Linked DNA regions of Azospirillum sp. TSH100. The protein of the gene in region 2 interacts with the protein of the main gene of each other region in a pairwise test. Links are inferred from orthologs where the notes say so. Each region holds a gene or a part of one and is shown on either strand. Other genes may lie near its edges. The genes, in order: E6C72_RS10710 and E6C72_RS12575.

What was found.
Region 1: the proteins of E6C72_RS12575 (region 2) and E6C72_RS10710 interact in binary tests that used the Escherichia coli proteins (3 or more experiments, as listed by UniProt). The link is inferred for Azospirillum sp. TSH100 from one-to-one orthologs.

The regions. Positions count from the first base shown.
Region 1 is NZ_CP039634.1:2,269,028-2,272,346, forward strand. The notes cover bases 98-3,096. They hold E6C72_RS10710 (nitrogen regulation protein NR(II)), read right to left. Parts: upstream 2,211-3,096; coding sequence 984-2,210; downstream 98-983. Other genes in these bases: ntrC (nitrogen regulation protein NR(I)), read right to left, coding at 98-984; dusB (tRNA dihydrouridine synthase DusB), read right to left, coding at 2,210-3,096. In the rest of the region: more of ntrC, read right to left, coding at 1-97; more of dusB, read right to left, coding at 3,097-3,196.
Region 2 is NZ_CP039634.1:2,656,646-2,659,769, reverse strand. Bases 1-2,804 are described here. They hold E6C72_RS12575 (P-II family nitrogen regulator), read right to left. Parts: upstream 1,670-2,804; coding sequence 1,331-1,669; downstream 1-1,330. Other genes in these bases: E6C72_RS12565 (NAD(P)H-hydrate dehydratase), read left to right, coding at 2,320-2,804; glnA (type I glutamate--ammonia ligase), read right to left, coding at 1-1,035. In the rest of the region: more of E6C72_RS12565, read left to right, coding at 2,805-3,124. UniProt on the Escherichia coli protein: P-II indirectly controls the transcription of the glutamine synthetase gene (glnA). P-II prevents NR-II-catalyzed conversion of NR-I to NR-I-phosphate, the transcriptional activator of GlnA. When P-II is uridylylated to P-II-UMP, these events are reversed.

The DNA.
Region 1 (3,319 bases), 390 kb from region 2 along the record:
ATTGAGGAAATGGCGGACCAGCAGCGGGATGTCCTCGGTCCGCTCACGCAGCGGCGGCAGGCGGATCGGCACGACGCACAGGCGGCAGAACAGATCCTCGCGGAACAGGCCCTGACGGATCAGGGTACGCAGGTCGCGGTGGGTCGCCGCGATGATGCGCACATCGGTCTTGATCGCAGTGCGCCCGCCGACCGTGGTGTATTCGCCCTCCTGCAACACGCGCAGCAGCCGGGTCTGGGCGTCGAGCGGCATGTCGCCGATCTCGTCCAGGAACAGGGTGCCGCCCTGCGCCTGCTCGAACCGGCCGGTCGACCGGTTGGTCGCACCGGTGAAGGCGCCCTTCTCGTGACCGAACAGCTCGGATTCGATCAGCTCGCGCGGGATGGCCGCCATGTTGATGGCGACGAAGGCGCCGTTGCGCCGCTTGCCGTAATCGTGCAGCGCACGGGCCACCAGTTCCTTGCCGGTACCGCTCTCGCCGGTGATCATCACCGTCAGGTCGGTGCCCATCAGGCGGGCCAGCACCCGGTAGATTTCCTGCATGGCGGGCGAGCGGCCGATCAGCGGCAGCTGTTCCTCGCCCTCCATGTCGCCGCCGGGCATGGTGGCCGGCGGCGTGTTGGTGTTCAGCGCCCGTTCGACGACCGACACCAGTTCCTTCAGGTCGAAGGGCTTGGGCAGATACTCGAAAGCCCCGCGTTCCGCCGCCTTCACCGCGGTGATCAGCGTGTTCTGCGCGCTCATCACGATCACGCGCATTTCCGGCCGCAGCTTCTTGATGCGGGGGATCAGATCCAGGCCGTTCTCATCCGGCATCACCACGTCGGTGATGACCAGATCCCCCTGCCCGTCCGCCACCCAGCGCCACAGCGTCGCGGCGTTGCCGGTGGTGCGCACCTCGTGCCCCAGCCGGGCGAGGGCCTGCGTCAGGACGGTGCGGATGGCGCGATCGTCATCCGCGACGAGAATGGTCGCCGCGCTCATCACCGAGTCCCCCGGCCGCCCTTGGACTGCAAGCCAGCATCAGAAATTTTCGAGTCCCCGGAAAGCTTCGGTTCATCGTATTTCGAATCATCGTACATCGGCAGCGACACCTTGAAGACGGTCCGGCGAGGCTGGCTGTCGAACTCGATGGTTCCGCCATGGTCGCCTATCAGTTTCGCCACCAATGCAAGACCAAGGCCAGTCCCGTTCACTTTGCTGGTCACGAACGGATCGAACAGGTTGGATTGCAGGTCTTCCGGAATACCGTCGCCATTATCCTGAACCGTCACCAGCAGGGGCAGATGCCGACGCGCATCGCCACCGGGCAATGCCATGCGCACACCATGCTGGTAGGAGGTGGTCAGCGTGATCTCGCCGCCTGATTCTGGTGCAGCCTCTGCCGCATTTTTCACCAGATTCAGGAAAACCTGCACAAGTTGGTCGCGATTGCCGTAAACAGGAGGCAGCGACGGGTCGTAACGCTCGACAAAGCGTATTTTTCGGGCAAAGCCGCTCTGGGCGACCTTGCGCACATGTTCCAGCACCGTATGGATGTTCACCGCGGCGCGTTCCAGCGGCCTCTCGTCGGAGAACACCTCCATCCGGTTGACCAGGGCGACGATGCGGTCGGCCTCGTCGCAGATCAGGCGGGTCAGAACCCGGTCCTGGTCGCTGGCGTTCTCCTCCAGCAGTTGAGCGGCGCCGCGGATGCCCGACAGCGGGTTCTTCACCTCATGCGCCAGCATCGCCGCCATGGCGGTCACGGAGCGCGCGGCATGGCGGTGGGTCAGCGAATGATCGATCTTGCGGGCCAGCGACCGCTCATGGATGGTCAGCACCACATGGTCGGGCGGGTCGCCCATGGTCGCCACCTGCACCGTCACATGGTGCGGACCGATCCGGGGGGTGTCGATGACGACGCCGTCCTGGGACACGCGGCGGCTGCCGCGGCGGACCTGCTGAATCAGGCCCATCACCGGGCTGTCCGGCGGGAGCAGGTCGGGCAGCGGCATGCCCTCCATGGCATTGGCCGACAGATCGAAGAACTCCTGTCCCTCCAGATTGACGAAGCGGATATCGCCGTTGCCGTCCACCACCAGCACAGGATCGGGCAGGCTGTTCAGCACCACCAGGGACTCCAGCCTGGGCGACCGCGCCGCTGACGACCGGTTGCGGCCACGCTGACTCTGGGCGGTCCCGGGGCTGGTTGTGGAAACGGGATCCATCAGGCGGCCATCCTTTCGATTGCCGGTTCGTAAAAGGCACGGATGCGGTCACGCACCGCGTTCGGGTCGCCCAACTGGTTGACCTCCTGCCGAAACTCGTTGGAGCCGCGCAGGCCGGTCGAATACCAGGAGACATGCTTGCGGGCGACCTTGATGCCGCCGTCGCTGCCGTAATGGCTCAGCATACTGTCGAAATGCTCCAGCAGCGTGTCCATCTGCTCATGCAGCGGTGGATCGGTCAGTTTCTCGCCGGTGCGCAGGTAATGCATGACCTGCGACGGGAACCAGGGCCGGCCATAACTGCCGCGCCCGATCATCACGCCGTCGGCACCGGATTCGGCGAGCGCGCGGTCCACCGCCTCGAAGCTGGTGACGTCACCGTTGACCACCACCGGGATCGATACCGCCTCCTTCACGGGACGGACGGCAGTCCAGTCGGCGGTGCCGGTGTAGAACTGCATACGGGTGCGGCCATGGACCGTCACCATCCTGATGCCGCATTGCTCCGCGATGCGGGCGAGGTTCGGGGCATTGCGGTTGGTCTCGTCCCAGCCCAGCCGCATCTTCAGCGTCACCGGAATGCTGACGGCCTTCACCACCGCTTCCAGAATTCGGCCGGCCAACGCCTCGTCCCGCATCAGCGACGAACCGGCGTGGCCGTTGACCACCTTCTTGACCGGACAGCCGAAATTGATGTCGACGACGGCAGCGCCACGGTCTTCGTTCAGCTTCGCCGCCTCGGCCATCACCTCGGGTTCGCAGCCGGCGAGCTGGACCGCCATCGGGAACTCTTCCGGCTCGGTCTCCACCATGCGCAGGGTCTGGCGGTTCTCGCGGATCATCGCCTGGCTGGCGATCATCTCCGACACGACGAGGCCGCAGCCCGCGCGCTTCACCAGACGGCGGAACGGCAGGTCGGAGACACCCGACATGGGCGCCAGGATCACCGGTCCGGCGAGCGTGATGGGTCCGATTTGTATGGTCATTCTCACCTGCCCGATTGATGGGCAAATCAACAAAGTGCCGTCAATTTGGGCAGATTATCACGCCGCTACAGTCGTGTGCAAGCGCGAAGCCCAAAGGGCACGCCCAAGCCTCGGCCGAAACAT
Region 2 (3,124 bases):
GCGGCAGGACGCCGAACGGTTGCGGGCCGAATAGGCCAGCAGCACCGGAGCCTCATAGCCCGGGACCAGACGCTTGTAGCTGTTGGTCGACGGGTTGGTGAAGGCGTTCAGCGCCTTGGCGTGCTTGATGATGCCGCCGATGTAGTACAGCGCCAGCTCCGACAGGTCGGCATACTGGTTGCCGGCGAACAGCGGCTGGCCGTCCTTCCAGATCGACTGGTGGCAGTGCATGCCCGAACCGTTGTCGCCGAAGACCGGCTTCGGCATGAAGGTCGCGGTCTTGCCATAGGCGTGGGCGACGTTGTGCACCACGTACTTGTAGTACTGCATGTTGTCGCCGGTGCGGACCAGCGTGTCGAACTTGATGCCCAGCTCGTGCTGGGCGGCAGCCACCTCGTGGTGGTGCTTCTCGACCGGAACGCCCATCTCGGCCAGGACGCTCAGCATCTCGGCGCGCAGGTCGTTGCAGCTGTCGACCGGAGCGACCGGGAAATAGCCGCCCTTGGTGCCCGGGCGGTGGCCCAGGTTGCCGTCCTCATAATCCTTGCCCGACGAGTAGGAACCCTCGTCCGAGGCGAACTCGTAGGACACCTTGTTCATGTCGACGGAGTACTTGACGTCGTCGAACACGAAGAACTCGGCTTCCGGGCCGAAGAAGACGGTGTCGCCGATGCCGGCCGAAGCGGTGTACTTCTCGGCGGCCTTGGCGATGCCGCGCGGGCAGCGGGCATAGGCGCCGCCGGTACCCGGATCGTACACGTCGCAGAGGATGTTCAGCGTCGGCTGGGCGGCGAACGGATCCATGACGGCCGTCGTCGGGTCCAGCTTCAGGATCATGTCCGACTCTTCGATGCCCTTCCAGCCGGCGATCGAGGAACCGTCGAACATGATGCCGTCTTCGAACACGTCCTCGTCGATGGTCGAGACGTGCTGGGCCGTGTGGTGCAGCTTGCCGCGCGGGTCGGTGAAGCGCAGGTCCACGTACTTGACGTCGTGTTCCTTGATCAGGTCGAAGACCTTGCTGATGTCGGACATGTCTCTTTTTCCACGCTTTAAGAGGGTTGGATCCCGCTGCGTCAAGCCGCTGCCCAAGCCCCGAAGGGGCTCTGGCGGCGGAGTGCGGCGCTCGCGGCGGACGTTATCTCACGCCTTTCTTCCCCGCACAACGCGCCAACCCAAAAAGTCGCACGTTCGCCATAGGCGGCCTTCGGCCGTTCGGCGAGGGGTGCGGCCGGGGCCGGCGTGAGGGGGAGGGGAAATCGGCGCATGTTGGCGGGTGCTGGTCGGAAGCGATCCGGTCGGACGGTCGGGATGTCGGGCGGTTGCGCGATCAGATCGCGTCGGCACCCTTCTCCCCGGTGCGGATGCGGACGACTTCCTCCACGGGCGTGACGAAGATCTTGCCGTCGCCGATGCGGCCGGTGTGCGCGGCCTGCTGGATCGCCTCGATCGCCCGTTCCACCAGGGAGTCTTCCATCACCACCTCGATCTTCACCTTCGGCAGGAAGTCCACGACGTATTCCGCGCCGCGGTAAAGCTCCGTGTGGCCCTTCTGGCGGCCGAAGCCCTTGGCTTCGGTGACGGTGATCCCCTTGATCCCGACTTCGTGAAGGGCTTCCTTCACCTCGTCGAGCTTGAACGGCTTGATGATGGCTTCGATCTTCTTCATGGGTCTCTCGTGTACGAGGTGCCAACGCCGGCAGGCACCGTCCACGGCACTGCCGACAGCGACGACGGTAAGCATGGAACGTGCCACATTCGGCCAATCCGGTCCGGCGGCATCGACGCTGGTCATAAGACGGTCGGATGCCGTCCGATGGGGCAGGGTGCTGCCGAAGGATTCAGCGGAGTGAACAATATTTGTGCAACTGGCGCAAGCGCTCCGCGGTGGCGCGCGTTTGAAAGCCCCATCAGCCGGGCGAAAGGGGTGCTGCTCCGCTCCGAAAGAAGTTTTTTCGCTTTTCGTGAAAAAGGCGCTTGACCGGGCAGTCGTGGTGGAGCATAACGCGGCTCCCGACGGCGGAAACGCTGACGGCGGCGGTGGTAGCTCAGTTGGTAGAGCTCTCGGTTGTGGTCCGAGCGGTCGTGGGTTCGAGTCCCATCCATCGCCCCATCCTATTATTCGCGTCCAGCGAAAATTTTGTTTGATAAACGCCCGCACGGCTTAAACGCCGTTTCGCGGGCGTTTATGCTTGTCCGTATGAGTTTCCAGGGTGAGGACATCGCCTACGGGTAGAGCGGGCGTGCTGGTCCTCGCCCGCCCGGGAAACGGCAAGGCGGGCCAGGGTCGGCCAGGGCCACGGTCGGGGAGAGTGGGGGATGGATGAGCTTCTGTCCGTCGCGGAGATGTATCGGGCCGACCAGCTGGCCATCGCCGCCGGGGTTCCCGGCCCGGCCCTGATGGAGGCCGCCGGCGCCGCCGTGGTCCGCGCGGTATGCGAACGCTGGGCGCCGCATCCCACCGCCGTGCTCTGCGGGCCCGGCAACAATGGCGGCGACGGTTTCGTCATCGCCCGGCTCCTGCTGGAGGCCGGCTGGCCGGTGCGGCTGGCGCTGCTCGGCACGCGATCCGCGCTGACCGGCGATGCCGCGGTGGCGGCGGAGCGCTGGCCCGGTCCGATCGAGGCGGCCGATCCCTACATCCTGAAGGGCAACCCCCTGGTCATCGACGCGCTGTTCGGCGCCGGCCTGTCCCGGCCGCTCGACGGCCTCGCCCGTGCCATCGTGGAGGCGATGGAGGGGCGCACCGTCGTCGCCGTCGACGTGCCGAGCGGCCTGCACGGCGACAGCGGCCGGGTGCTGGGCGCCGCACCCCAGGCGGCGCTGACCGTCACCTTCTTCCGCCGCAAGCCCGGCCATGTGCTGCTGCCCGGCCGTACCCTGTGCGGCGAGGTGGTGGTCGCCGACATCGGCATTCCCGACCGGGCGCTTGACAGCATCGCGCCGCAGACCGCGGTCAACGAGCCGTCGCTGTGGCGCCACCGTTTTCCGTGGCCGGCGCTGGACGGCCACAAATATGCCCGCGGCCATGCGGTGGTGCTGGGCGGGGCGCGGATGACCGGGGCGGCGCGGCTGGCCTCGGTCGCCGCATTGCGCGCCGGGGCCGGGCTGGTCACCATCGCCT